Regions from separate parts of the Nicoliella sp. ESL1120 genome, predicted to be linked through region 2. Evidence: a T-box and tRNA genes for the amino acid it is inferred to sense, from the RefSeq annotation. Region 2 holds a T-box; the other holds one or more tRNA genes.
What was found. A T-box is a leader RNA that pairs with one kind of tRNA and senses whether it is charged. The one in region 2 lies ahead of ACSYTE_RS05725 (valine--tRNA ligase), so its partner is inferred to be a tRNA-Val.

Region 1: it encodes a tRNA-Val, which carries the amino acid that the T-box ahead of ACSYTE_RS05725 (valine--tRNA ligase) is inferred to sense. The anticodon was not compared.

The regions. Positions count from the first base shown of each region.
Region 1 covers NZ_CP196383.1:811,836-826,459, forward strand. Annotated here, with positions in the region: gene ACSYTE_RS03390 (LTA synthase family protein) at 1-417, shown strand, start outside; rRNA gene ACSYTE_RS03395 (16S ribosomal RNA) at 849-2,424, shown strand; tRNA gene ACSYTE_RS03400 (tRNA-Ile) at 2,511-2,584, shown strand; tRNA gene ACSYTE_RS03405 (tRNA-Ala) at 2,624-2,696, shown strand; rRNA gene ACSYTE_RS03410 (23S ribosomal RNA) at 2,874-5,789, shown strand; rRNA gene rrf (5S ribosomal RNA) at 5,861-5,977, shown strand; tRNA gene ACSYTE_RS03420 (tRNA-Val) at 5,983-6,055, shown strand; tRNA gene ACSYTE_RS03425 (tRNA-Thr) at 6,108-6,180, shown strand; tRNA gene ACSYTE_RS03430 (tRNA-Gly) at 6,186-6,257, shown strand; tRNA gene ACSYTE_RS03435 (tRNA-Leu) at 6,276-6,361, shown strand; tRNA gene ACSYTE_RS03440 (tRNA-Arg) at 6,367-6,440, shown strand; tRNA gene ACSYTE_RS03445 (tRNA-Pro) at 6,447-6,520, shown strand; tRNA gene ACSYTE_RS03450 (tRNA-Met) at 6,554-6,627, shown strand; tRNA gene ACSYTE_RS03455 (tRNA-Ile) at 6,637-6,710, shown strand; tRNA gene ACSYTE_RS03460 (tRNA-Ser) at 6,739-6,826, shown strand; tRNA gene ACSYTE_RS03465 (tRNA-Met) at 6,837-6,910, shown strand; tRNA gene ACSYTE_RS03470 (tRNA-Asp) at 6,915-6,988, shown strand; tRNA gene ACSYTE_RS03475 (tRNA-Phe) at 6,997-7,069, shown strand; tRNA gene ACSYTE_RS03480 (tRNA-Gly) at 7,093-7,163, shown strand; tRNA gene ACSYTE_RS03485 (tRNA-Ile) at 7,170-7,243, shown strand; tRNA gene ACSYTE_RS03490 (tRNA-Ser) at 7,247-7,334, shown strand; tRNA gene ACSYTE_RS03495 (tRNA-Glu) at 7,343-7,414, shown strand; tRNA gene ACSYTE_RS03500 (tRNA-Met) at 7,449-7,522, shown strand; tRNA gene ACSYTE_RS03505 (tRNA-Asp) at 7,527-7,600, shown strand; gene ACSYTE_RS03510 (IS3 family transposase) at 7,655-8,980, opposite strand; gene ACSYTE_RS03515 (hypothetical protein) at 9,059-9,550, opposite strand; gene ACSYTE_RS03520 (MBL fold metallo-hydrolase) at 9,618-10,355, shown strand; gene ACSYTE_RS03525 (adaptor protein MecA) at 10,438-11,139, shown strand; gene ACSYTE_RS03530 (competence protein CoiA) at 11,331-12,431, shown strand; gene ACSYTE_RS03535 (DsbA family protein) at 12,448-13,059, opposite strand; gene ACSYTE_RS03540 (GTP pyrophosphokinase) at 13,257-13,865, shown strand; gene ACSYTE_RS03545 (NAD kinase) at 13,867-14,624, shown strand, end outside.
Region 2 covers NZ_CP196383.1:1,317,767-1,332,390, reverse strand. Annotated here, with positions in the region: gene ACSYTE_RS05795 (hypothetical protein) at 1-285, shown strand, start outside; gene ACSYTE_RS05790 (hypothetical protein) at 484-1,074, shown strand; gene ACSYTE_RS05785 (D-alanine--D-alanine ligase family protein) at 1,157-2,275, shown strand; gene ACSYTE_RS05780 (DNA-3-methyladenine glycosylase I) at 2,358-2,936, shown strand; gene ACSYTE_RS05775 (helix-turn-helix domain-containing protein) at 2,988-3,881, shown strand; gene ACSYTE_RS05770 (universal stress protein) at 3,928-4,398, opposite strand; gene ACSYTE_RS05765 (hypothetical protein) at 4,457-4,744, opposite strand; gene ACSYTE_RS05760 (replication-associated recombination protein A) at 4,758-6,041, opposite strand; gene ACSYTE_RS05755 (DUF1694 domain-containing protein) at 6,053-6,529, opposite strand; gene rpsD (30S ribosomal protein S4) at 6,624-7,232, opposite strand; gene ACSYTE_RS05745 (GAF domain-containing protein) at 7,427-7,888, opposite strand; gene ezrA (septation ring formation regulator EzrA) at 8,031-9,767, shown strand; gene ACSYTE_RS05735 (cysteine desulfurase family protein) at 9,886-11,031, shown strand; gene thiI (tRNA uracil 4-sulfurtransferase ThiI) at 11,042-12,259, shown strand; T-box leader at 12,308-12,522, shown strand; gene ACSYTE_RS05725 (valine--tRNA ligase) at 12,574-14,624, shown strand, end outside.

The DNA of each region.
Region 1 (14,624 bases), 510 kb from region 2:
ACGATTCAGTTTGGACAGGATTTGTTGTCTAAAAAGCGTAAGCAAATCGTTGCATTTAGGGATGGTGACTTCATTACTCCTAAATATACCGTTGTTAGTGGTAGTGTCTATCTTACTAAGACTGGTAAGAAAATTAATCCAGATACAAAGCAAAAGAAACGAATTCAAGCAGATCAAAACCATGTTAATACTGAATTATCCTTATCTGATAAGGTTATTTTAGGTGACTTATTACGTTTTTATGATCTGAAGGACTTTAAGAAAGTTAACAGAAGTGATTATAATTATAAACCGAGTGCTGGACTTGCTAGCCTTAAGGAACGCAATAGCAAAGAACACACTAGCTTAATGGATGAAAATGGCGGTAAATCAACTATGAATGACTATAAAACAGATGCTCCTGAATTAAAAAAGTAAATTAGTTTAAAAAAGTAGTTGTCAAATTTAATATATTAGTGTAATATAAGAATCATCGTTTTGATAAGTTATCAATTCGGTGATTCTTATTTGTTTAACGACTTAAAATAATAAAAAAAGTTGTTGACAAACATTTGATGGTTTGATAATATATTAAACGTTGTCAAATAAGCAGCTGATGTGAGTTCTAATTATGACTTTCATCAGTTGAAAAATTCCTAAAAAAGTTCTTGACATTAATATTAGCTTTATGATAATATTAAGAAGTTGCTTTATTGGAATCAACGAAAGTAGATCTTTGAAAACTGAACAAAATTATGACAAAAATGTGTAAGGAACTTCATTTTAAATGAAGTACAAAAAACTTATGCGAAGTCAATTCGCTTTAAAATTAACAAAATTAAGAAGAGCTAACGTTAAGCTTTTCATCATAAGATGAGAGTTTGATCCTGGCTCAGGACGAACGTTGGCGGCGTGCCTAATACATGCAAGTCGAACGAACTTCCGTTAATGATAGTTGATGCTTGCATTAACTTGACTTAACATCGAAGTGAGTGGCGAACTGGTGAGTAACACGTAGGTAACTTGCCCTAAAGCGGGGGATAACATTTGGAAACAAGTGCTAATACCGCATAACAACAAAAACCGCATGGTTTTTGTTTGAAAGATGCGTTTGCATCACTTTAGGATGGACCTGCGGCGTATTAGCTTGTTGGTGGGGTAATGGCCTACCAAGGCAATGATACGTAGCCGACCTGAGAGGGTAATCGGCCACAATGGGACTGAGACACGGCCCATACTCCTACGGGAGGCAGCAGTAGGGAATCTTCCACAATGGACGCAAGTCTGATGGAGCAACGCCGCGTGAGTGAAGAAGGGTTTCGGCTCGTAAAACTCTGTTGTTAAAGAAGAACAAGTTTGATAGGAAATGATCAAGCTTTGACGGTATTTAACCAGAAAGTCACGGCTAACTACGTGCCAGCAGCCGCGGTAATACGTAGGTGGCAAACGTTGTCCGGATTTATTGGGCGTAAAGCGAGCGCAGGCGGTTTTTTAAGTCTGATGTGAAAGCCTTCGGCTTAACCGGAGAAGTGCATCGGAAACTGAGAAACTTGAGTGCAGAAGAGGACAGTGGAACTCCATGTGTAGCGGTGAAATGCGTAGATATATGGAAGAACACCAGTGGCGAAGGCGGCTGTCTGGTCTGTAACTGACGCTGAGGCTCGAAAGCATGGGTAGCAAACAGGATTAGATACCCTGGTAGTCCATGCCGTAAACGATGAATGCTAGGTGTTAGAGGGTTTCCGCCCTTTAGTGCCGCAGCTAACGCATTAAGCATTCCGCCTGGGGAGTACGACCGCAAGGTTGAAACTCAAAGGAATTGACGGGGACCCGCACAAGTGGTGGAGCATGTGGTTTAATTCGATGCTACGCGAAGAACCTTACCAGGCCTTGACATCTCCTGCAAAGCTAAGAGATTAGCCGTTCCCTTCGGGGACAGGATGACAGGTGGTGCATGGTTGTCGTCAGCTCGTGTCGTGAGATGTTGGGTTAAGTCCCGCAACGAGCGCAACCCCTATTATTAGTTGCCAGCATTCAGTTGGGCACTCTAGTGAGACTGCCGGTGACAAACCGGAGGAAGGTGGGGACGACGTCAAATCATCATGCCCCTTATGGCCTGGGCTACACACGTGCTACAATGGACGGTACAACGAGTCGCAAAACCGCGAGGTCAAGCTAATCTCTTAAAGCCGTTCTCAGTTCGGATTGCAGGCTGCAACTCGCCTGCATGAAGTTGGAATCACTAGTAATCGTGGATCAGCATGCCACGGTGAATACGTTCCCGGGTCTTGTACACACCGCCCGTCACACCATGAGAGTTAGTAATACCCAAAGTCGGTGCAGTAACCTCTTTTGAGGAGCTAGCCGCCTAAGGTAGGACTGATGATTAGGGTGAAGTCGTAACAAGGTAGCCGTAGGAGAACCTGCGGCTGGATCACCTCCTTTCTAAGGAATAATTCGGAACCTTACACAGTCATAGTTTTGTTTAGTTTTGAGAGGTCTACTCTCAAACTATGGAACCACGCTTCTTTGGGCCTATAGCTCAGTTGGTGAGAGCGCACGCCTGATAAGCGTGAGGTCGATGGTTCGAGTCCATTTAGGCCCATTATTAATCACTTGTTGATTAATTTAATTTAAATGGTATGGGGAATTAGCTCAGCTGGGAGAGCACCTGCTTTGCAAGCAGGAGGTCAGCGGTTCGATCCCGCTATTCTCCATTGACACGTAAGTGTCATAATACTTGGTTCTTTGAAAACTAGATAATATTTTAATTTTTCCAAATTATTGAATTGTATTAAATACAATTTCAACCGAGAACACCGCGTTATTTTGAGTTTTTTAAATTAGTTTTATTCGTATTTACTCAATTAACCAAATACCACTACGTGGTAATAGGTTAAGTTATTAAGGGCGCATGGTGGATGCCTTGGTACTAGGAGCCGATGAAGGACGGGACTAACGCCGATATGCTTCGGGGAGCTGTACGTAAGCTTTGATCCGGAGATTTCCGAATGGGGAAACCCAATAAATTTAATCGTTTATTATTCAATGACGAATTCATACTCATTGAAAGGCAGACGTGGGGAACTGAAACATCTAAGTACCCACAGGAAGAGAAAGAAAATTCGATTCCCTCAGTAGCGGCGAGCGAACGGGGAACAGCCCAAACCATCGAGTTTACTCGGTGGGGTTGTAGGACTGAACATTTGAGTTACCAAAGAATTAGATAGTCGAAAGATCTGGGAAGTTCTGCGACACAAGGTGATAGCCCTGTAGACGAAATCTAATTCCCTCAGTTCAGGATCCTGAGTACGGCAATACACGTGAAACATTGCCGGAATCCGGGAGGACCATCTCCCAAGGCTAAATACTCCCTAGTGACCGATAGTGAACCAGTACCGTGAGGGAAAGGTGAAAAGCACCCCGGAAGGGGAGTGAAATAGTTCCTGAAACCATGTGCCTACAAGCAGTTAGAGCCCGTTAATGGGTGATAGCGTGCCTCTTGCAGAATGAACCGGCGAGTTATGATAACATGCAAGGTTAAGATGAAAAGTCGGAGCCGTAGCGAAAGCGAGTCTGAATAGGGCGATATAGTATGTTGTGATAGACCCGAAACCAGGTGATCTACCCATGTCCAGGCTGAAAGTGTGGTAAAACACACCGGAGGGCCGAACCCGTGTACGTTGAAAAGTGCTGGGATGAGGTGTGGGTAGCGGTGAAATTCCAAACGAACTTGGAGATAGCTGGTTCTCTCCGAAATAGCTTTAGGGTTAGCCTTGGAGTCGAGAATCATGGAGGTAGAGCACTGTTTGGGTGAGGGGCCCGTCTTGGGTTACTAAATTCAGATAAACTCCGAATGCCATTGATTTATATCCAGGAGTCAGACGATGAGTGATAAGATCCACCGTCGAAAGGGGAACAGCCCAGACCACCAATTAAGGTCCCTAAATATATGCTGAGTGGAAAAGGATGTGGAGTTGCATAGACAACTAGGATGTTGGCTCAGAAGCAGCCACCATTTAAAGAGTGCGTAATAGCTCACTAGTCGAGTGATTCTGCGCCGAAAATTTACCGGGGCTAAGCATATTACCGAGATTGTGGACGCAACTTATGTTGCGTGATAGGAGAGCGTTCTAAGGGCAATGAAGCCAGACCGTAAGGACTGGTGGAGCGCTTAGAAGTGAGAATGCCGGTATGAGTAGCGAAAGATCAGTGAGAATCTGATCCACCGAATGACTAAGGTTTCCTGGGGAAGGCTCGTCCTCCCAGGGTTAGTCGGGACCTAAGCCGAGGCCGAGAGGCGTAGGCGATGGATAACAGGTTGAGATTCCTGTACTAGTTAACTATGTTTGACCGATGGAAGGACGTAGGAGGCTAAACGTAGCATCCTGTTGGATATGGATGTTCAAGCACTAAGTCAGGTATTGAGTCAAATGCTTAATACCGTGTTGACAAGGTGTGATGAGGACCGAAATTTAGTAGGGAAGTCGTTGATGTCACACTACCGAGAAAAGTTTCTAGTTAGTAGTTAACTACCCGTACCGCAAACCGACACAGGTAGTCGAGGAGAGAATCCTAAGGTGAGCGAGTGAACTCTCGTTAAGGAACTCGGCAAAATGACCCCGTAACTTCGGGAGAAGGGGTGCTGCACTATGTGCAGCCGCAGTGAAAAAGCTCAGGCGACTGTTTATCAAAAACACAGGTTTCTGCAAAATCGTAAGATGAAGTATAGGGGCTGACGCCTGCCCGGTGCTGGAAGGTTAAGTGGATGAGTTAGCTTCGGCGAAGCCCAGAAACGAAGCCCCAGTAAACGGCGGCCGTAACTATAACGGTCCTAAGGTAGCGAAATTCCTTGTCGGGTAAGTTCCGACCCGCACGAAAGGCGTAACGATCTGAGCACTGTCTCAACGAGAGACTCGGTGAAATTGAGATACCTGTGAAGAAGCAGGTTACCCGCGACAGGACGGAAAGACCCCATGGAGCTTTACTGTAACTTGATATTGGGTGTTTGTATAGCTTGTACAGGATAGGTAGGAGCCATAGAAGTCGGGACGCTAGTCTCGATGGAGGCATTGGTGGGATACTACCCTCGCTGTATGAACACTCTAACCCGCACCACTGATCGTGGTGGGAGACAGTGTCTGGTTGGCAGTTTGACTGGGGCGGTCGCCTCCTAAACAGTAACGGAGGCGCCCAAAGGTTCCCTCAGAATGGTTGGAAATCATTCGACGAGTGTAAAGGCAGAAGGGAGCTTGACTGCGAGACATACAGGTCGAGCAGGGACGAAAGTCGGGCTTAGTGATCCGGTGGTACCGTATGGAAGGGCCATCGCTCAACGGATAAAAGCTACCCTGGGGATAACAGGCTTATCTCCCCCAAGAGTTCACATCGACGGGGAGGTTTGGCACCTCGATGTCGGCTCATCGCATCCTGGGGCTGTAGTTGGTCCCAAGGGTTGGGCTGTTCGCCCATTAAAGCGGTACGCGAGCTGGGTTCAGAACGTCGTGAGACAGTTCGGTCCCTATCCGTCGCGGGCGTAGGAAATTTGAGAGGAGCTGCTCTTAGTACGAGAGGACCGGAGTGGACATACCGCTGGTGTACCAGTTGTGCCGCCAGGCGCATCGCTGGGTAGCTATGTATGGATGAGATAAACGCTGAAAGCATCTAAGTGTGAAACCCACCTCGAGATGAGATTTCCCATTCCTTTATGGAAGTAAGACCCCTGAAAGATGATCAGGTAGATAGGCTGGAAGTGGAAGTGCAGTGATGCATGGAGCGGACCAGTACTAATTGGTCGAGGACTTAACCAAGTAAGGTTGTTCTCACGGAAGAATAAGATATTATCTAGTTTTGAGAGAACGAAGTTCTCGCAGTTAAATAGTGTGGTGATGATGGCCAGAAGGATACACCTGTTCCCATGTCGAACACAGAAGTTAAGCTTTTGAACGCCAAAAGTAGTTGGGGGATCGCCCCCTGCAAGGATAGGACGTTGCCACGCTTTATGGAGGATTAGCTCAGTTGGGAGAGCATCTGCCTTACAAGCAGGAGGTCACAGGTTCGAGCCCTGTATCCTCCATTCATGAAAATAATCATGTTTGGATTTATAAATATTTTTTAAAGGCTTTTATGCCGACTTAGCTCAGTTGGCAGAGCATCTGTCTTGTAAACAGGGGGTCGGAGGTTCGAATCCTCTAGTCGGCATTGCTGCGGAAGTAGTTCAGTGGTAGAACATCACCTTGCCATGGTGGGGGTCGCGGGTTCGAATCCCGTCTTCCGCTTTGCCAATTCATTATTATGCCGGGGTGGCGGAATTGGCAGACGCACAGGACTTAAAATCCTGCGGTTAGTGATAACCGTACCGGTTCGATCCCGGTCCTCGGCACTTTTGCACCCATAGCGCAACTGGATAGAGTGTCTGACTACGAATCAGAAGGTTGTAGGTTCGACTCCTACTGGGTGCATATATTCGGGAAGTAGCTCAGCTTGGTAGAGCACTTGGTTTGGGACCAAGGGGTCGCAGGTTCGAATCCTGTCTTCCCGATTGAATAAAATTTCAATAGTTTTATTTATAGATCGCGGTGTAGCTCAGCTGGCTAGAGCGTCCGGTTCATACCCGGGAGGTCGAGGGTTCGATTCCCCCTGCCGCGATAGTGACTTGGACCTTTAGCTCAGTTGGTTAGAGCCGACGGCTCATAACCGTCTGGTCGTAGGTTCGAGTCCTACAAGGTCCATTAAGACCTTTAGTTTTAACTTCAATATGGAGGATTACCCAAGTGGCTGAAGGGGGCGGTCTTGAAAACCGCTAGGCGTGTCAAAGCGCGCGAGGGTTCGAATCCCTCATCCTCCTTTTTTATTATCGCGGGATGGAGCAGTTCGGTAGCTCGTCGGGCTCATAACCCGAAGGTCGTTGGTTCAAATCCAGCTCCCGCAATTATGGTCCGTTGGTCCAGTTGGTTATGACGCCGCCCTGTCACGGCGGAGATCACGAGTTCGAGTCTCGTACGGACCGTTCCATATGGCTCGGTAGCTCAGTTGGTAGAGCAACGGATTGAAGCTCCGTGTGTCGGCAGTTCGATTCTGTCCCGCGCCATTTAAAATTAAATACCATATTATGCGGGTATAGTTTAGTGGTAAAACCATAGCCTTCCAAGCTATTGTCGCGAGTTCGATTCTCGTTACCCGCTTTATATGGGCCTATAGCTCAGTTGGTGAGAGCGCACGCCTGATAAGCGTGAGGTCGATGGTTCGAGTCCATTTAGGCCCATATGGAGAAGTACTCAAGTGGCTGAAGAGGTGCCCCTGCTAAGGGTATAGGTCGCGCAAGCGGCGCGAGAGTTCGAATCTCTCCTTCTCCATTTTATATGACCCGTTGGTCAAGTGGTTAAGACACTGCCCTTTCACGGCAGTAACATGGGTTCGAATCCCGTACGGGTCATTTTATATGACGACTAAAAATAAAATAATATTATCGCGGGATGGAGCAGTTCGGTAGCTCGTCGGGCTCATAACCCGAAGGTCGTTGGTTCAAATCCAGCTCCCGCAATTATGGTCCGTTGGTCCAGTTGGTTATGACGCCGCCCTGTCACGGCGGAGATCACGAGTTCGAGTCTCGTACGGACCGTCATAAATAAAAGAGGATTGATCTGACCCCTATAGGTTGGACTAATACTTTTTGCTAGGATATCAATCCCAAATATTGATTTGGTGATTGGTATCCTAGTTTTTCTTTTAATCTATTGTTATTGTAATCCTTAATCCATGTTTTCATCGCATTGATTAAGGATTTTTTGGTATCATAATGCGTATTCATCATTTCAATTTTCATGATATGGAAAAATGATTCCATTTGAGCATTATCTAAACATGTCCCCTTACGGGACATGGACTGAATAGCTTCATATTTGTTTAGTGTTTGAACCCAACTATGACTCTGGTATTGAATTCCTTGATCACTATGCACAATTGAATGCTTAACAGTGTTCTGGATTCTTTTTAGTGCCTGGTTCAACGGCTTTAATGTTAGTTCAACTGTTGGATGGCTGCTAATTCCATATGAAATGATTTTATCAGAATATAAATCCATCACTGGAGAAAGATAAACCCGATGGTTTATATCTTCATTTCCATATCTAAATTCACTTACATCTGTTGTTATCTTCTCTCCAAAACTATTAGATGAAAAATCACCATTTAAAACATTATCAGCAACATGGCCTACTTGGCCATGGTAAGAGTTATATTTACGTTTTCTTTTTCCAAATAGTTGGCACTGTAAACTGTATTTTTGCATAATTCTCTGGACTCTTTTGTGATTAACATGGTATCCATTATTGTTAAATAATGCTGTTATTCTTCTATAACCATAAGCAGGATGATCCTTAACAGCCTTTTTCACCTCAGTATCAAACTCATCATTTATTTTCGAAAGCGAAGCTTTTCTATGATGATAATAACTACTTTTAGGGAATGAAATTGATGATAATATTCTAGAAATTGCAACATCACTAAATTTTTTCACTAATAAATCAATACTTTCGTATTGATTATTAGTGCTTAGTAATTTTTCATAGGATAGTTTAATCGATAAAGCTAAATTTTGCTTTTTTAACAGTTTAATTTGCTTTACAGCGCTATTTGTGAGAACATTCTTTTGATGGGACTTACGTTTATTCATTAAATATAGGCTTCCATTCTCTAATCTCCGTTGCCATGTAAAGATGCTCGACGGAGATGCAATATTAAAATGAAGTGCTGTTTCTGGATACGACTTGTGGTAGAGGTGCATCCATTTCAGCACTTTTAATTTATACATATAAGAATATTCTTGATTATAATGTTTTGCAATAAGCGCTTTTTTACCAAATTTTTTATACGTCTTTACCCACGAGTAGATTGTTGCAACACCCTTAATGCCATATTTATGGTTCAACGTAGTTGATCCAACTCCAGAAAGGTATTCTAAAACAACTTTCAATCTAAATTCATAACTATATTTTGCCAAAATAAAGACCCCCGTATGCTGAACATTTTCTGTCCAACATACGGGGGTCTCTTCAGATATCTTAGTTGATATCCTCTTTTATTTAACATAATGATAAATAGTTTCAAAGTAATTAGTATTAATTTCATCTTTGAAGTTAAATAAGTAATCAGCAGTTTTATTACGATACCAATTAGCAACTTTTTTATCATCATTCCATGTTGTTAAAATGACACGTTTAGATAATTTATTATCTGTATATAAGGAATAAATTGAGCTCATTCCATCTGGTAATGAATTGTTATTAATAACATTATTAATTTTAGCATCCAAAATCTTTTGTTGATTTTCGTCTAGATCAACACTAATATAACTAATCGAATCATGCCAATTGTCATTTCCCATTTGACTAATTACGCTATAGTTAATGGGACTATTAAAAATAGTTTTTTGATTAGATAAATCAATTAGTTCAAAACTATCAAAATTACTAATTGAATTAAAAAGCAGTAGTTCATGACTTTTATTTTGATTCATGATGTTTTCTAAATAACTTTTACTACCAAAAGTGACATAAATGTTAGCTATCATTTTCACTCCCCCTTTACATATATTATACTAGTAACTGAATATATTAAAACAAAGGAGCATTATGATTATGAAAGTAAGGGTTCTTGGATTTTATGGAGGCTATCCTACCAATGGGATTGGAACTAGTAGCTATTTAGTTCAAAGTGGTGATTTTAACCTTTTATTGGACTGTGGAAGCAATGCATTAAACGAGCTACAAACCGTTATTGATCCACTAAAGTTAGATGCTGTAATTTTATCACATTATCATCATGATCATACTGCTGATATTGGTGTTTTACAGTACTATTGGCAATTGAACCCAGATGGTCGTAAAGAGCCAGTTTTACCCATTTACGGGCATACTGAAGATCCAATTAATTTTGCAACTTTAAATTGGGCAAATTCAACCGAAGGAATTGGATATAATGATATAAATCCAATAACAGTTGGGCCATTCACAATTTCATTTTTAAGAACCCATCATCCAGTTCCAGCATTTGCAATGAGAATTATTGATAAAGATGGAAAAGTTTTAGTTTTTACTGCTGATACTAGTTATTTTGACGGATTAATTCCATTTTCTCAAGATGCAGACTTATTAATTACCGATACAAATTTCTTTGCTGCCAAAAAGGGTTTAAAATGGCATATGACATCAAAAGAATCAGGGGATCTTGCTAAAAATGCGAATGTAAAGAAACTAATGCTTAGTCATTTACCACAAAAGGGGGACTTAAAACAGCTTGTAGAAGAAGCTAAGCTACAAACTGGATCTAATTGCGAAGTTTATAGAGCAATTCAAGATGAAACAATTATTTTATAAAAAAAGTGCTAATAGCTTTTATTTTAGTATGAATGTGAGATAATAGTAATAGTATTTTATTGTGCTAAGGAGGTGCTCATCTATGGAAATGGATAGAATTAATGACAATACCATCAGAGTTCTAATTAACAATGATGATTTAAGTGCTCATGGCATTACCGTACTAGATCTATTAGGTGACCATAAGCAAATTGAAGAATTCTTCTATAGCATTTTAGATGAAATTGATACTGATCATCAGTTCCAAGGTGACAACGAAGCTTTGACTTTTCAGGTATTACCAAATAAAAATGGGCTTGAATTATTTATTAGCAAAGCTGATCCAGATGATCCGGATAAAACTCGTCGAACTAATGACACGGTTACTGATTATATTAAAAATCAACTTCAAAATCGTGATGTAAATGATTTATCAGATATTTTTGATGAAGATGATTCTTCAAAAGAAAATGAAAATGAGATTGAAAAACCACGTCGAAGAACTTCTTACGAAGATTTAATTGTTGTGTTTAATTCCTTTGAAGATTTTATAGCATTATCAAAGCGATTAAGAATTGAGAGTGGTTCTTCTAATTTATATCTTTATGATGGTAAATACTATTTAGAAATGATGTTTTTCCGTAATCTTGATGGTTCGGGTGATGAGGTTCTTGATAATCAAATTGCTTTATCACTTGAATTTGGAAATAAGGCTAACGTTACTTCAGAAGTATTAAGTGAATATGGTAAAAGAATCATGGATACTAGTGCGTTAGAGCTAGCTAGATATTATTTTAAAGATTAATATTTAACTTATTGATAAGGACTGATTTCGATAATTTATCGAAACCAGTTTTTTTTTTATTTTATCCGATAGGGTGTTGCTTTAATTGTTTCTTCATTACTAATAAGCAAAATGGTTAGCGCCGAATTTACGATGTTTTATTCATTATATTTGAGCTTTTTCCCGTACTTTTTAGTGGAGGGATCAATAAAATGTTAATTGCATATAATGAATTTGGTAAAATGATTTCAGCTGATGATGTTGATATCAATAATGAATCTTTTTATTGTGTTAGTTGTAAAGAACCATTGATTCTTAAAAGGGGTTCAATTAAAGTTAATCACTTTGCACATCAAAGAGGCAGTGATTGCTCTTCATTTAGCGAAGGAGAGACATCTGAACATTTAATTGGAAAAAAACAATTATTTAATTTTTTTAAATTCAGCAACCCAATTCTAGAACATTATTTTAATAATTTAAAACAACGTCCAGATATTTTATTAGAAAATAATTTAATAATTGAATTTCAATGTAGTCCAATAAGTAACAAGCGACTATTAGAAAGGTTGTCAGGCTATCATTCAATTAATCATCAATCAATTTGGATTCTTGGACTACCATATTTAAAGAGAAATAATAGTTATAAAAAGTTAAAACAGTTTTTAAGATATAATCGTAAATTAGGATTTTATCTTTTGTACTGGGACTTTAAACGGGAACAAATGGAAATTCATCATCATGTTCGATTAATAATTGGTAAACTTGATTATCAAATAAAATTTATATCAAATTTCCAAGAATTCAAAATATTTATCAACCAAGATATTAAAGGTAATATTGATATAAACTTTAAGATGTTGAATGATAGATTGGTTAATAGAATCAAGGCAATGCAAAATTCGTTAATTTATAATCAAAATCGGTTAGATTCGATTCAAAATTTATGTTATGAAAATGGATTTAATATTGTGGGATATCCAATATTATTAGATTTTCCAATTATTGAAGCACCGATTATGGGTAAAAAATTAATTCAATTTAAAATTGTAATGTTAATATATCTAAAGATTTATAGATCGGTCAAAATTAGTGATTTAATAAACAAGGTTAATGCTTTTATTGGGATTGATCAGCATTTTTGTATGATAGATAATAGTGTTATTAACTATTTTATATTGAGGATTTTAAGTTTTTGGGATGAACAAGGGGTAGTTAATTTGAATCAACAATCTGTTATTCTAAAACAGATGCCAAATTGGTATGCTTCTTATGATTTAAAAATTGCTGCCCTGTTAGACAAAAAAGGGAATTAGCCCAATCGCTAATTCCCTAAATAATGTGTAAATTCGGAGTTATGTTATTTTTAACTATTTTTTGTTTTTCGTTGAATAATCCGTCTCTTTTACAAATATTAAACAAATCTTTATAATTAACTTGGTTCATTAAAATACCTGATTCAAAGGAATCACAGTCAAAGATAACTGCAGATGCTGGTTCTTTAATATTCATTTCATTAGCTAATTTTTGATCAGCCTTAAATGCATTAATTGCAAGTTCTGATCTACGATCCTCACTAAACATTTCTATATCTAATCCAGCATCTTCAGCAACTTTAAATGCAATTTCATCTGTATATTTATGATTTTTTTGAATCAACTCTTCTTGAAGTCCAATTAAAAATTTACGACCACATTTGCGTCCTTGAAATAGAGAAGCTTTATAGTCAAGAACGGTATCGTATTCAATTTTAAAATTTTTGCTTTCGTTCATTGGTCGCTTGTTATTGTTTAAATATCGATTTCGAATAATTTGCATATTCAACATTGGAATGAACTGAAATGAAAAATTTTTATCAAGGTCATCAGCTAATTTTAAAATAACATGCTCGGCTTTAAAGCAATCATTGCATAATGGATCCACAAATAAATAAGCTTCGAGCATAACAATTCCTCCTTTCAAAGATCGATAATAATAACAAGCGATTTTATTAATTCAATGTATAGAATAACAAATTTATAATAAAAAACAAAATATTTGCTTTAAAACACAAATATTATTTAAAAACACTTTCAAGTGCTTGTATTAATGTGATTGTGTTAAAATTAGTAAGGTTACTATATTCAAAGGAGGGTGATTTAATGGAAGATTGGAAGGCATTCTTGTTCCCATATCAACAAATTGTTGATGAGCTAAAAACAAAACTTCGTGGAATAAGAGCTGAGTTTATTAATGAAAACCGTAGATCACCAATCGAATTTGTCACAGGGAGAGTTAAGCCTGTAGACAGCATTAAAGAAAAAATGCAACGCCGTTATATCGAAGAATCTAGATTAAGACAAGATATGGAAGATATTGCTGGATTAAGAATTATTTGTCCGTTCATTGAAGATATTTACTATGTAGTTGATTTGCTTAGGCAAAGGTCAGATTTAAATATTTTAGAAGAACGCGATTACGTTCATAATGAAAAAGCAAGCGGTTATCGCTCATATCATATGGTTTTTGAATACACTGTTCAAAGTATTGATGGTCCTGAAGTGCTACTTGCAGAAATTCAAGTTCGAACACTTGCAATGAATTTCTGGGCAACGGTTGAGCATTCAATTAACTATAAGCATCAGGGAAATTTTCCTGAAGTACTTGAAAAAAGACTCCAAAACGTTGCAAATACAACGTATAAACTTGATGAAGAGATGTCATCAATTAGAAAAGAACTAGCAGAATATCAAGACAATAAGGAAGATTGAAATGAAAGTTGCAATTTTTAGTAACAATGGTGGGACTTCAAATGAAGTTGCTTTAAAATTAAAAAATAAAATTATTGATTCACCTAAATTAGAAATCGATGTATTAAATCCAGAAATCGTAATATCAGTTGGTGGTGATGGAACTTTATTATCTGCATTTCATCACTATAATGACGCTCTTGATCGAATTAGATTTGTTGGTATTCATACTGGTCATCTGGGATTTTATACAGATTGGCGTGATTATGAAGTTGAACAATTGATTCGTAGTTTGGAAGAGGATAATCGTCAGAGTGTTTCATATCCACTGTTGTCGATTAAAGTTAACTATGCTGATGGTGGGGCGTATGATGAACTTTTAGCTTTAAATGAATCAACATTTAAAAGAGTTAGTAGTACCATGGTAACTGATGTATATATCAAAGATGAATTTTTTGAAAAATTCAGAGGAGATGGATTATGTATTTCTACTCCTACTGGATCGACTGCATATAATAAGGCAGTTGGTGGGGCAATTATCAATCCCCAATTAAATGCGATTCAAGTTTCGGAAATGGCATCGATTAATAATCGGGTGTTCAGAACAATGGGTTCCCCAATTATTATTCCACCTAACGAATGGATTACGCTCATTCCAGATAATAAAGAAAATAATATTTTAACTTGTGATCAGATGCTAGTTAAGGACCGTCCAATTGAATCTATCAGTTATCAAATATCTGAACAAAGAATTGCGTTTGCTCAGTATCGACATACTCA
Region 2 (14,624 bases):
ACACGGGGGTGGCTGTTTGTGTTAATTGTATCTGGCTTTTTGTTCGTTAGTATCTCTTTATTTAGTGGAGCGGCGTTTGGAGTTGGAATGTTGGTCTCGAATCACATTATTGATACTCAGACGGTTGAAAACATCTTGAACTTAACGATGAGCGTATTATTTGGGTTTAACGAACACGGCGCCTGGAACCCACTTAACTTGATCGTGACGATGTTGGTGGGTGCTGGCTTGCTGACTTGGTTAGCTCGTTTTATTATTATGCGTATCCAGGTTCGCAGAAGTTAGAAGGAGGATGTGTAAATATTGGAAAATAGAGCTAAGTTGCTTTTGCGTTTTGATTTAATTCGGTATGCCAGTTCTTTGGGAAAACTTTTAATTGGAGCAATTGTTTTCTTCATAATTTTGCTAAATTTGTTATCAATGGTTTCTAATTATAATTTTTTTGATCTAAGCAGTGTATTTAGTAATAGCATTGCCATAACAATGCTGATCTTTTTCATTCAATTAGTGTTTGATTTTGATAATTCTTTTCAAGGTAAGTTACAAAATGGCTTTGCAAGAAAGCAGATATTTAAAAATGATATGTGCTTGATTGGATCGATAACGTTTTGCTTGACCATTATTGATAAATTATTTGAACAAAATTTGTTTGATAACCCTTATAACGGTTTCTTCCAAAATTCAGTGGCCAACTTAATGGCGTTATTTTTGCTTGCTTTTATCGGGAACTGTTTTATATTTCTGGTCGGTGAGTTCCTCGGGGCCCTTTTTAACCTCTTTTCGAAGAAGATTAGAAAGTGGGTCGGCATCATTTTGATCTTAGGCTTTAGTTTTCTAAGCACCGTTGGCCTGATCTCATTGGTCAGGGGGGCTTATCAATTGGTAAGCTATCACGTCATTGATGAAGAAACGTTGCGCAACTTTGTAAATGGGACGATTTCAATCCTATTAGGTGCTCAATCAACTGGGGCGTGGAATCCGATCAACATGATCGTAACGTTACTAATTTTGACCAGCTTGTTAGCGTGGTTGACCCGCTTTATAATTTTACGATTACAACTCCATCGGAACTAAAAATTATCCTGAAACGTAACTATTCTATCAATTAATATGCTATAATGGAGTTTCTGAGAACGATAGATAGGACGGTAAAAAAATGACAAAGAAAATGCACGTTGCACTCCTCTTTGGGGGTAACTCTTCAGAACACGATGTTTCGAAGCGTTCAGCTCATAATATTTACGATGCAATGGATAAGAATAAGTACGAAGTCAGCTTATTCTTAGTGACTAAGGATGGCTATATCCTTAGCGATGAAGATTCCCATCGCGTTTTTGATGGTGAAGATGAAGATACAGTAGTGGCATCTGTAATGCCTAATGTTGACCAATCAGATCCATTGGCTAATATTGCTAACCTTGGTAAGATCAAGGATGTAGACGTTTTCTTTCCTGTAATTCACGGAAATTTGGGGGAAGATGGGACGATTCAAGGCCTCTTTAGACTCCTGCAAAAGCCATGGGTCGGCAGTGGAATCTTGGAATCCGCAATGGCTTATGATAAGGACATCACTAAAAAGATGCTCAACCTTTACGGCGTTCAAAATACCAAGTATGTTTTATTGACTCCTGATAACGAACAGGACTATTCATACGACCGCCTGGCCAAAGAACTTGGTCCTAAAATCTTCTTAAAGCCTGCTAACCAAGGTTCATCAGTTGGGATTCATGAGGTGAACAATGCTGAGGAATACCAAGCTAGCTTAGCAGATGCTTTTAGATATGATTATAAGGTCTTAGCTGAAGAAGCCATCGAAGGCCCTGAAGAACTTGAAATCTCGATTTTAGGGAACGAAAAGCCAATTGCTTCTAAATTAGGGGCAATTCGGGTGCCAGAGAACGACGAATTCTATACTTACGAAAACAAATTCGTGGATGCCAGTGAAGTGAAGTTCGATATCCCAGTGCAAGTTTCTGAAAAACTAGCTAATCGAATTACCGATATGGCATTGACTGCTTACAAGGCACTCGGTTTAAAGGGCATGGCACGGATTGACTTCTTAGTTTCTAAGGATGAAGAACCTTACTTGGGAGAAGTTAATACCCTCCCTGGGTTCACTAACATTAGTTTATATCCACAACTATGGGGCGCTTCTGGAATTTCTTACACCGAATTAATTGATCGCTTAATTGAATTGGCCTTCGCTGAATATGCGAGAAGACAAAAGCTCCATTATGACTTTACTCCCCTTGGGAAGGAAAAGTTATCTAAATAGTAAAAAAACATCCATTTTTGGATGTTTTTTTCATTATTAGCGTATTTAATAATATGGGACTAAATTAAAGGGGGCAAATGCAATGGTATATCGTTGTAAATGGGCGCAAAAGGATCCGCAGTTAATGGTCTATCACGATGTTGAGTGGGGGGTCCCAGAGTATGATGACCAAAAATTGTTTGAGTTAATGACGTTAGAAATTTTTCAGGCGGGATTGAGTTGGCTGACGGTATTAAAAAAGCGAGTGGCATTACGCAATGATTTTGCTAACTTTGATTTTGAAGTGGTTAGTAAATACGGTGATGATGATTTTGAAAGATTGATGGGTGATGCAGCCATTATTAGAAATCGCGCGAAGATTCAAGCCACGATCGATAATGCTAAGGTCGTGCAATCGTTATCAACATCTGGACAATCCCTTTCTGATCTTTTGTGGCAAAATACCAATAAAAAACCGCTAAATCATTTTAGAAAAACTGTTGAAGAATTAGATGTAACTGATTTTGTTAAACCGTACGTTAAACAGTTCAAACAACTGGGCTTTAAGCGCTTAGGGCCAACAACGATGTATTCTTTTTTGCAGGCTGCTGGGGTCGTTAATGACCATGAGACCAAGTGTTTTAGATACCAACAAATCATAAATTTTGATAAAAGAGATTGATAACTTTAGTTAATATATATTATGATGATCTAAAAGGAATAGGAGACATTCATGGAACCAATTAATACGTATAATATTGATAATGGCTCTATTAAAATATTAGGTAGCCAAATTAGGAGAAAACGTAAACAACTTGCTATTTCTCAATCTGAACTTGCCGAGGGGATTTGTACGCAGGGATTGATCAGTCAGATTGAAAATAAAAATGTTTCGCCGAGTATTGACACCATTTATAAAATCTGTGAACGCTTAGACTTAAGTGTTCATGATGTAATTACAAAGGGAAAAACTAAAAACAAGACCTTAGATAAAGTGGAATCAGCTATTTGGAATCGCCAGTATGTTAATGCCAATCAGTTGATTCAACAAATTAATGTTACTAACTTAGCTAATCGAGAACTGAAATGTCGCTATTATTGTTACTTAGGGGATATTCAATATAAGCTTAACTTGGACTATGAAGCTGCGATTAAAAATTTTAACGAAGTGTTAATCAAGTACAGTGGCATCAATAAACAAAACCTTTATACGACTTGGGCCCATATTGGAATTGCTAAGGCCTATTTGATGCTTAAAAATCAAAATCAAGCAAATCAATTTAATGAATTAGCACGTGCATATCTTGAACTGCATCAGTTTAGCTTACGTAAAAATTTTAAATTACTGGTGAATATTTACGTTGAAGCGATTAATCTGCACCATGAATTATTAAAATACGATGAAGCAATGCTCTTAAGCACAGTGGCATGTCAATTTTTGCTTTCTGTAGATTCAATGTATCAATTAGGAGCATTGAACTTAGCAATGGCACGGAGCTTGATTGCATCCAATGCGCATCAAAAAGCAATTAGTTATTTAGATCGAGCCCATCATTTTGGAGATGTCAACGATGACTCCCACATTGTTGATCAAGTTCATCAGCTTAGAAATCAAGTTATTAAATAAAAATCACCTTCCTTGAACGTTCGAGGAAGGTGATTTTTTATGATTGTTATTTCTTTTTATTAATCGGTTGGTTATTTTGATCAGTTCTAACGATTAAAACATCACAGTTAGCAGCTTTGCTGACATAATCAGTAACTGATCCCATCATTAACCGTTCAAATGCACTTAAACCAGTGGCACCCATAATGATTACATCTGTATGGTATCTTTCTGGGACTTCTCTTGCGATGACTACTTTGGGAGCTCCATATTCAATTGAATAGTCAATGTTAGTAACTCCTGATCGATTGGCTTGATCTAGATAATCATCAAGGATTTTTTTAACGTTTTCGGTTGCTTCTTCAATCATCGAGCTATCAAAGCTAGAAATATTTTGAAATGAACGCGTATCGATTACGTGGACCATGTGGATACTAGCCTTAGTTTCACTAGCAATTGCAACGGCCTTATCGAAAGCTAGTTTAGCCTCCTTGGAACCATCAACAGGAACTAAAATGTTTTGGTAGTTACTTAGCATACTATCGCCTCCAAATATATTTTAAATTAGTTAGTAATTAAATCAAGCTAAAGCAACTTTATTTTTTGCCAAAGTATTGTGCCATTGCGATCTGAAAACCAATGACTAAAAAGCAGGCAATGATCATCATCCAAAATAATAGTTTATCATTAGCAATGAAGAGGGGAATTAGAAAACATCCCCCACAGATGATGAAAATGATCCCAAAAACCTTTACTAATAAACTCAGTGCGGGAATGCTTTCGGGATGGAACACTAAGAATGGTTTGTTTTGATGTCTAAATAAAAAGATACCAATTCCAAACATAAGTGCCGCAAAAATAATCGTTAAGATGATGACTAACATAAATTTCTCCATTCTATTTCAGATAGCCACGTTGGGCATTCTGAATTTTTTGATACTGATTACCAAAGGCTCTTTCATATTTCCCATTAGCCTTTGGTTGGTAGTAATTAGCGTTTTTAATCTGATCAGGTAGATATTGTTGTTTTACCCAATCACTAGGGAAATCGTGTGGATATTGGTAGTTAAGCCCATGGCCTAACTTTTTAGCCCCCTGATAATGGGCATCCTTAAGGTAGGGTGGAATTTCACCAAAGTTACCATTTTTAACATCTTTAATAGCAGCATCAATTGCTGAGATTCCAGAATTTGATTTTGGCGAGACGCAAAGTTCAATAATAACGTCTGCAAGCGGAATCCGTCCCTCTGGTAAACCGAGTTTATCCACTGCTTGCACTGCCGTTACAGTCCTAGCACACAATGGTGGGTTTGCTAGACCGATGTCTTCATATGCAATCACCATTAATCTACGCGTTAAAGAATTGATATCACCAGCTTCGATTAATCGTGCTGCATAATGAAGAGCGGCATTAGCGTCAGACCCACGGATTGATTTTTGAAATGCTGAAATAACATCATAATGGGCATCCCCATTTTTATCAGCACTGAGCAGCTTTTTTTGTAAACAATCCTCAACGTCTGATAATTGAATGTGGATTATACCATCTTTACTAGGGTCAGTTGAATTAGCTGCTAGTTCCAAAGCGTTCAATGAACTTCTTAAGTCACCATTGGTAGCGGTAGTTAGTAGCGCTAGTGAGTCTTCATCTAATTGAATCGATAACTTACCGAGTCCATGCTCAGAATCCTTTAATGCTCGATTGATCGCACTTTTAATATCTGATGGGGTGAGCGGGTATACTTGAAAAATTGCAGTTCGGCTTCTAATTGCTGGACTAATATTAATATATGGGTTTTCGGTAGTAGCACCAATTAAAATGATGCGCCCACTCTCTAGGAGTGGTAATAAGAAATCTTGTTTTGTTTTATCTAATCGATGGATTTCATCTAATAACAAAACCACGGTGCCACTCATTTTAGCCTCTTCGGCAACGATTTGTAGGTCTTTTTTAGAATCAGTTGCGGCGTTTAGTTTGCGAAATGCATATTTAGTAGAACCGGCAATGGCACTGGCGATACTGGTTTTACCTGTACCAGGGGGACCATATAGAATCATTGATGAGAGGGTCTTTGCTTTTACCATTCGACTGATAATTTTGCCTGGGCCAACTAAGCCTTGTTGGCCCACAATGTCCTCAATTTTTTGAGGACGCATACGATATGCTAAGGGTTGCTGCAAAAAATGGCCTCCTACTTAAATAGATTTTTAATTTTATCAATAAATGAAGTTGGTTTTTGATCTTGATTATTATTAGATTGTTCGGAATTAAATAAGTTAGGGTACTTTTGACGTAGTTCAACGGGGCTAACGTTGATTGCATCAGAAGCGGCATAAATGACTCCGTAACTATCTGGTTTATTGAAGTAAAACGAATCGTTTCTAATTGTGAATTTTACGTTGTTTTGAGATGCAATCTTCATGAATGGGCCAATGGCATCTTGGCCAGCCTGTCCGTTTACCAAGACTTGGTAATCAGGATGGTTCTTAATTTCAGTTTGGAGTGCTTGTTGGGCCTGTTGTGTCCCTAGATCTTGAATGGTGATTGCTAAAGAAACCCGTTCTCTAAATGTTCCAAGGTACTTTCTTTGTTCATCTGGATTTAATTTTGGAGTACCAACTGAAGATTGCTCTAATCGATTGTTTACTGAGTTATCATTATCTGACATTTGAATCCCTCGCTTTAATTTATTTGATAGTTAGATTGTATAACAAAAAAAGTGTTTCGCGAAAGCGAAACACTTTTTTGAATCGAAATTCATCCTATAGCTTGTTGTAGTATTCAACAATAAGTGATGAATCGATATCAGCGTTAAGGTCATCCCGTTGTGGTAAACGGTTTAATGAACCTTCAAGCTTATCTGCATCAAAGGTAACGTATGCTGGACGACCAACAACGGCTTCAACAGCATCCTTGATGATTTGTAAGTCTTTTGACTTTTCACGAACGGCAACCACTTGGTTAGGTTCTACTTCATATGATGGAATATCAACACGCTTACCATCAACAGTAATGTGACCGTGGTTAACTAATTGACGTGCTTGACGACGAGTAGTTGCTAAACCTAAACGGTAAACAACGTTATCTAAACGACGTTCAAGAAGGATTAAGAAGTTATCCCCATGGGTTCCTTCCTTAACCTTACCCGCACGAACGAATAAGTTTGAGAATTGACGTTCAGTCATACCGTACATGTAACGAAGCTTTTGCTTTTCACGTAATTGAGTACCATATTCTGAAAGTTTTTGACGACGACCTTGACCATGATCACCAGGTGCGTAAGGACGACGAGCTAATTCTTTACCAGTTCCTGATAAAGATACACCAAGACGGCGAGAAATTCTCCAACTTGGACCTGTATATCTTGACATAAATAAATTCCTCCAATTATTTTTTGGAGTAAAATAATCCGTATATACACTTAGTATTCGTGCATATTGCTTTGCAATGTTCACCTCAGCAGCCGGAGGGTTACTTATTGAACCAGAGTGGCAACAATATGTTGACGAGCTTACCGTGTACTGCTGCATTATTTTACACAATTACCTATTGTATCTGGATCTAACTATTTTGTCAAATGTTCAGCAAAAGTACTTACAAATTGACTTAAGACGTCTTCATCTTGAGCTGAAAACCGATTTTCAACTGGCGCATCGATGTCCAAAACCCCAAATGGTTCACCGTTCGAAAAATTGATTGGTAGCACGATTTCAGACTTACTATTTGCATCGCATGCAATGTGTCCTGGAAATTGATGAACATCAGCAATTCTTAAAATTTCATTATTTTTGAATGCGGTTCCACAGACCCCATTTCCATTTTGAATGTGGACGCATGCGACCTTTCCCTGAAATGGCCCTAACAGCAATTCATTGTTCTTCTTGACGTAGCGATAAAAGCCCGCCCAGTTGATCTGATCAAGTGATTCGAAGAGAAGAGCGGATGCATTAGCCATGTTGGCGACGGAATCTGTTTCGTTAGTTAATAGTGCATCTAGTTGTTGTACAAGCATTGATTTAGAACTCATTATTTTAAATTCCTCCAAAATAAACTTAAAAAAATATCATATGTTATAATTTTAATTGATTAGTGATTTTTATCTCAATATTGGCTATAATATAATGAATAGTATCAATTTACGGACGAGAAATAAACTAAAACGGCTATTTATGTTTAACAAAGGTGTGGGAGCGTATATGGAAAATTCAGCTGTAGGGATATTGGTTGCGATTGTAGTGGTAGTCCTAGTCATCTATCTTGCAATTGTTGCTTACCAACATTACATATTAAAACAAATGAGGGTGCTTGAAGCTAAGTTCGAGCAGGTTCAATCAGTGCCAATTCAAGATGAACTGGATGATGCTAAAAAAATGAATCTATCCGGAGAAACCCTGGAGCAATTGAATGGATATGATGAAGGGTACAAAGAAATCATTAGTGATGATTTCGTTACGATTACTGAACATCTAAAAGAAGCAATCAAGATTAGCAAGACTTTGAATTTCTTACGGACGAATCAAATTTACCATTCAATCAATCGATTGATCGGTGATGTTACCCAGCGGGTGCAAATGATTCAAGCGGGATTAGCTCAAATTAAGGATTTGGATAAGCGTCATCAAAAAATCATTCAGGATTTGAATCAAAAATACAAGCAGATGCATTCAACATTGCTTAGTAAGAACTATCTTTATGGTCCCACTACTGACAACTTGGAAATTCGTTTGACTAAGGCGGAAGAAAAGTTTAGTCAGTTTAAGGAATTATCTGAATCTGGTGATTATGAAAGTGCTGAAAAGCAATTACCAGAATTATCTGGGCAAACTGATCAATTACAGGCTTTTTTAGATGAAATTCCTAAGATCTACAAAAGTTTGACCGCTGAGTATCCAGAACAAGTTGCAGAAATTAAGCAGGGGCATCAAGAGATGGTCGCTGCTGGGTATCATTTTGCTGATGATAACATTGAGGGAGCGATTGAATTTGTTAATCAACAAATTCAAAAGAGCTTAGATAACTTAAAGGATTTAGAGTTAGCCCAAACTAAGAGCAGCAATCATCAAATTGATAAAATGATCGATCAACTCTACGATGCGATGGAATTAGAAATCACTTCTAAAAAGCGCGTCCAAAAACAAATTGATGTTATTTCAGCGTTTATTTCACACGCCCAAAAGCAAAATATTGCTTTGATGAGTGAGTTGAAACAACTTGATAAGAACTATGATTTAGATCATCAAGAAATTGAAACGACCCGTGAATTAGCAGAACAAATCAAAGCAATCGACATCACGAATCAAAATGATTTACAATCAATTGCTGATAATGATGCTGTTTATTCTAAAATTTCGGAACACATTAGTGATGCTAAAAAAGCGTTAAGTCAAATTGAGGCTCAACAAAGAGAAATTGACGCTTCCGTTTCTAATTTAAACGAAGAAGAAGAAGCAGCCGTAAATGCCATCCAAAATTTTGAATTGCAAATGCACACCATGAAGCGAAAAATGGAAAATCTCAATTTGCCTGGGATTCCAGATGATTATATGGATGCCTATACATTGGTTAGTCGCGAAATTCAACAACTATCCCAAGATATGAATCAAACTAAAATTAGTATGGACACCATCAACGAGCAAATTAGTGTAATTAAGTCCGACGTCGATAATTTATTGGAACGAACGAATACGCTATTAGATAGCGCAGTATTATCTGAGCAAATGATGCAATATGCGAACCGCTATCGCAATAGCCATCCTGATATTGCACAAGCAAGTCAACGGGCTCATTATTTATTCGATAGGGAGTATCAGTACGAAGAAAGTTTAAACGTAATCGTAACGGCTTTGAATACGATCGATCCTTCGATTTATCAAAGAATTCAAGATGCTTATTATCGTCATAAATAATTAGCTAACTAAAAGTAACCATTTATGTTAATCTAATAACATAAATGGTTTTTTTCTGTTATAATATAAAGTTAGAATTTTAAATTGGCCGGACTAATAATTTAAAAGAAGGTTTATTATGATTTATTTTGATAATAGTGCAACTACTAAGGTTGATCCTGCAGTATTAAATACTTACGATCAAGTAAGTGATAAGATTTGGGGGAATCCTTCTAGTTTACATCGCTTTGGTGAAGAAGCATTTAATTTATTGAATCAATCACGCAAACAAATTGCTGATTTATTAGGTGTTCAATCAAATGAAATCTTTTTTACCAGTGGTGGAACTGAGGGTGATAATTGGGTCTTAAAGGGGACTGCCATTGAAAAACGGAAGTTTGGTAAGCATATCATTACGACTGCTGTTGAACATCCAGCGATTCATGAAACTTGTGAACAACTCAAACAATTAGGGTATGATGTTACCTACCTTCCTGTTGATAAGGAGGGGCGGATTTCAATCGCTGATCTAAAAGCGGCGATTCGCAAGGATACGATTTTAGTGTCGATCATGGCCGTTAATAATGAAATTGGAACGATTCAGCCAATTAAAGAGGCGGCTGAAGTGTTAAATGACTACCCTAGTATTCATTACCACATTGATGCCGTGCAGGGAATCGGAAAGGGCATTTCTGATTTGATCATGAATGACCGCGTTGACTTTATCACGTTCTCCGGCCACAAGTTTCATGCCCCTCGAGGAATTGGCTTTATCTACAAGCGCGCTGGAAAGAAAATTGCGCCATTAATGACTGGTGGAGGCCAAGAACACAACCTCAGAAGTGGGACTGAAAACTTGCCAGCAATCGCTGCAATGGCTAAGGCGGTCCGACTCTTGTTGACCGATGAAAAAGCCAAGGCCAAAAAACAAGCTGATATTAAATCAACGATTTATAACCACATTAAGGACTTTGATAAGGTAACGATTTTTTCTAAAAATCAACCTAATTTCGCTCCCCACATTCTATGTTTTTCAATTTTAGGGGTCCGTGGTGAAACGATCGTCCATGCATTCGAAGACCATGATATTTACATTTCGACGACGAGTGCATGTTCTTCAAAGGATCATGTGCCATCAGCGACGTTGACTGCAATGCAAGAACCGACAGAACTATGTACTAGTGCGGTGCGTGTATCATTGGATGCAAATAATACAATCGAAGAAGCAGTTGAATTTAACCGCGTTTTTGATCAACTATACAAGAAATTTAGCAAATTAAGCTAAGGAGGTACTAATGCAATATAGTGAAATTATGGTCAGATACGGTGAATTATCCACCAAGGGTAAGAATCGGAAAGACTTTATTAAGCAACTAGGGAAGAACATTCGCCATGTGTTGCATGATTTCAAGGATATCCACGTTAATCCCCAACAAGATCGCTTGCACGTGGATCTTCATGGAGAGGATTACGATAAGGTAATCGAACGGCTCGAAGGGGTGTTTGGAATTGAGACACTGTCACCTTCGATCAAGTTGGATAAAGATATTGACCATGCCAAGGAAGTGGCGCTTCAAATGGTCAAGGACCAATACCAACCAGGCATGACCTTTAAGATCAACACGATCAGACAAGACAAGAACTATCCACTAGATACCTATGATATTAACGATAAAATGGGTGGTTACATCATCGAGAATATTGAGGGCATCAAGGCCAAGATGAAGCAACCAGACATTGAGATTCGAGTGGAAATTCGGATGAATGGAATCTTTCTCTCCAGTGAAACGATCAAGGGTGCGGGAGGACTACCAGTTGGAACAGGTGGTCGGGCAACAATGATGCTATCTGGTGGGATCGATTCACCAGTGGCGACCTACCTTGCTATGAAGCGCGGGGTCAAGGTCGATATGATCCATTTCTTCAGTCCACCATATACTAGCCCGCAAGCCTTAGCAAAGGCCAAGGAACTAACTTCTCAAGTGGCGAAGTTCGGTGGTAATATCCAATTTATCGAGGTGCCATTCACGGAAGTTCAAGAAACGGTGAAGGAAAAGGTCCCAGAAGGTTATTTGATGACGATTCAACGGCGGATGATGCTTAGGATTGCTTCTGAAATCACCCGCAATCGGCACTGTAAAGGGGTCTTTACTGGTGAATCATTAGGGCAAGTAGCTTCGCAGACCTTAGAAAGCATGATGGCCATTAACGACGTGACGAACCTGCCCGTATTACGGCCACTGGTATCGATGGATAAGACTGAAATTATCCGAATCGCTGAAAAAATTGGCACTTACGATCTTTCAATCATGCCATTTGAAGATTGTTGTACCATCTTCACGCCGCCTTCGCCTAAAACCAAGCCAGACCTTGAAAAGACCCGTCATTATGAAACTTACATTGACGTGGATGCTTTGACCAAGAAGGCCATTGCTGGGATTAAGGTTACTGATATCAAGCCAGGCGAAGAATTCTTAAACCAAAATCAAGATGTATTTTCAGAATTATTATAAAATTAGTTGACGATTAGACTCTGATTGATTATGATAGTTACCAAGAAGTAAAATACTGCGAACAAGAGAGTAATTTAAATTGGTGTCCAGAAAGAGACCTGCATCGTTGCGAGGGTTTTCATCATTTTAAATGAAGGTACCTTGGGAGTTGATTTACTGAAGCCTAGTAGGTAAATTCGGTTGACCCCGTTAAGCTGTCACATGAGAGAAATCGATTTGATCGGTTTAATTTAGGTGGTACCGCGAAGCACTTCGTCCTATTCGACGAAGTGCTTTTTTGTTTGCAAAATTTAAAATTAAATGAGGTGTTTTTTATGACTAAGGATATTAAAATGCCACCAAAGTATGACCATAATGCAGTTGAAGATGGCCAATACCAAGAATGGCTTGATGAAGATGTCTTCAAACCTAGTGGTGATCAAAAAGCAAAACCATATTCAATCGTAATTCCGCCGCCTAATGTTACTGGAAAACTGCATTTAGGCCATGCTTGGGATACGACTTTACAAGATATTTTAATTCGCCAAAAGCGGATGTTAGGCTATGATACACTCTGGTTGCCAGGGATGGACCATGCTGGAATTGCGACCCAAGCGAAGGTTGAAGCTAAGCTCAATAGCGAAGGCATCACCAGATATGACTTAGGACGCGAAAAGTTCATCGAAAAGGTGTGGGAATGGAAGGATGACTATGCCGCAACCATTAAGAAACAATGGGGTAAGTTAGGCCTCTCCCTTGATTATAGTCGGGAACGCTTCACGTTAGATGATGGTCTATCAGCTGCCGTGCGCAAGGTGTTCGTGACCCTCTACAAGAAGGGTCTCATCTACCGTGGTGAATACATCATTAACTGGGATCCAAAGGCGCGGACCGCATTGTCCGATATCGAAGTTATCCATAAGGATGACAAGGGTGCCTTTTACCACGTTAAGTATCCATTCACCGATGGAACTGATTTCAACGGTAAGGACTATATCGAAATCGCAACCACCCGTCCAGAAACGATGTTTGGGGATGTGGCGGTGGCCGTTAACCCAACCGATGAACGTTACAAGGACATCGTTGGCAAGCACATTCGAGTGCCATTAGTTGATCGTGAAATTCCAATCATTGCCGATGAATACGTAGATAAGGAATTTGGGACTGGGATGGTTAAGATCACGCCTGCCCACGACCCCAATGACTTTAACGTTGGTAACCGTCACGACTTGAAGCGGATCAACACGATGAACGAAGACGCTACGATGAATGAAAATGCTGGTAAGTACAAGGGCATGGACCGTTTTGAAGCTCGTAAGGCGATGACTGACGACTTGGAAGCTGGCGGCTACATGTTAAAGGTCGACCCAATCGTCCACGCTGTTGGGCATTCCGAAAGAACCGGGGTCCAAGTTGAATCCCGCCTTTCGACCCAATGGTTCGTTAAGATGAAACCACTTGCTGAACAAGCCTTGAAGAACCAAGAAACAGATGATCGGGTTAACTTCGTGCCAGAAAGATTCGAACACACCTTCGAACAATGGATGGACAACATCCATGACTGGGTTATTTCCCGTCAACTATGGTGGGGCCATCGGATTCCTGCTTGGTACAACAAGCAGACTGGTGAAACCTACGTTGGTGAAGAAGCACCTAAGGATATCGAAAACTGGGAACAAGACAACGACGTCTTAGACACCTGGTTCTCATCGGCACTATGGCCATTTTCAACCATGGGTTGGCCAGACACTGATTCCCCAGACTTCAAGCGTTACTTCCCAACCAACACGTTAGTTACTGGTTATGACATCATCTTCTTCTGGGTTTCTCGGATGATCTTCCAAAGTCTTGAATTTACCGGTCGCCGGCCATTCAAGGATGTCTTACTCCACGGTTTGATTCGTGATGAACAGGGTCGCAAGATGAGTAAGTCGCTTGGTAACGGGATCGATCCAATGGACGTGATCGATAAGTACGGTGCCGATGCATTGCGGTGGTTCTTATCTAATGGTTCTACGGCAGGACAAGACGTGCGGTTCAGTTACGCGAAGATCGAATCCGCTTGGAACTTCATTAACAAAATCTGGAACGCCAGTCGTTACGTTATCATGAACTTAGGTGACATGGAAAAACCTGAATTACCAGACCCAGCCCAATGGAACTTGGCTGACCGCTGGATTCTAAGCAAGCTAAACGGCCTTGTCAACCAAGTGACTGATCAATTTGATAAGTACAACTTTGGTGAAGCTGGGCGGGCGCTTTACAACTTCATCTGGGATGATTTCTGTGATTGGTACATTGAAATGAGTAAGGAAACCCTTACTGGTGACGATGAAGAAGCTAAGCAAAACACCCGTAACGTATTAGCCTACGTCTTAGACCAAAC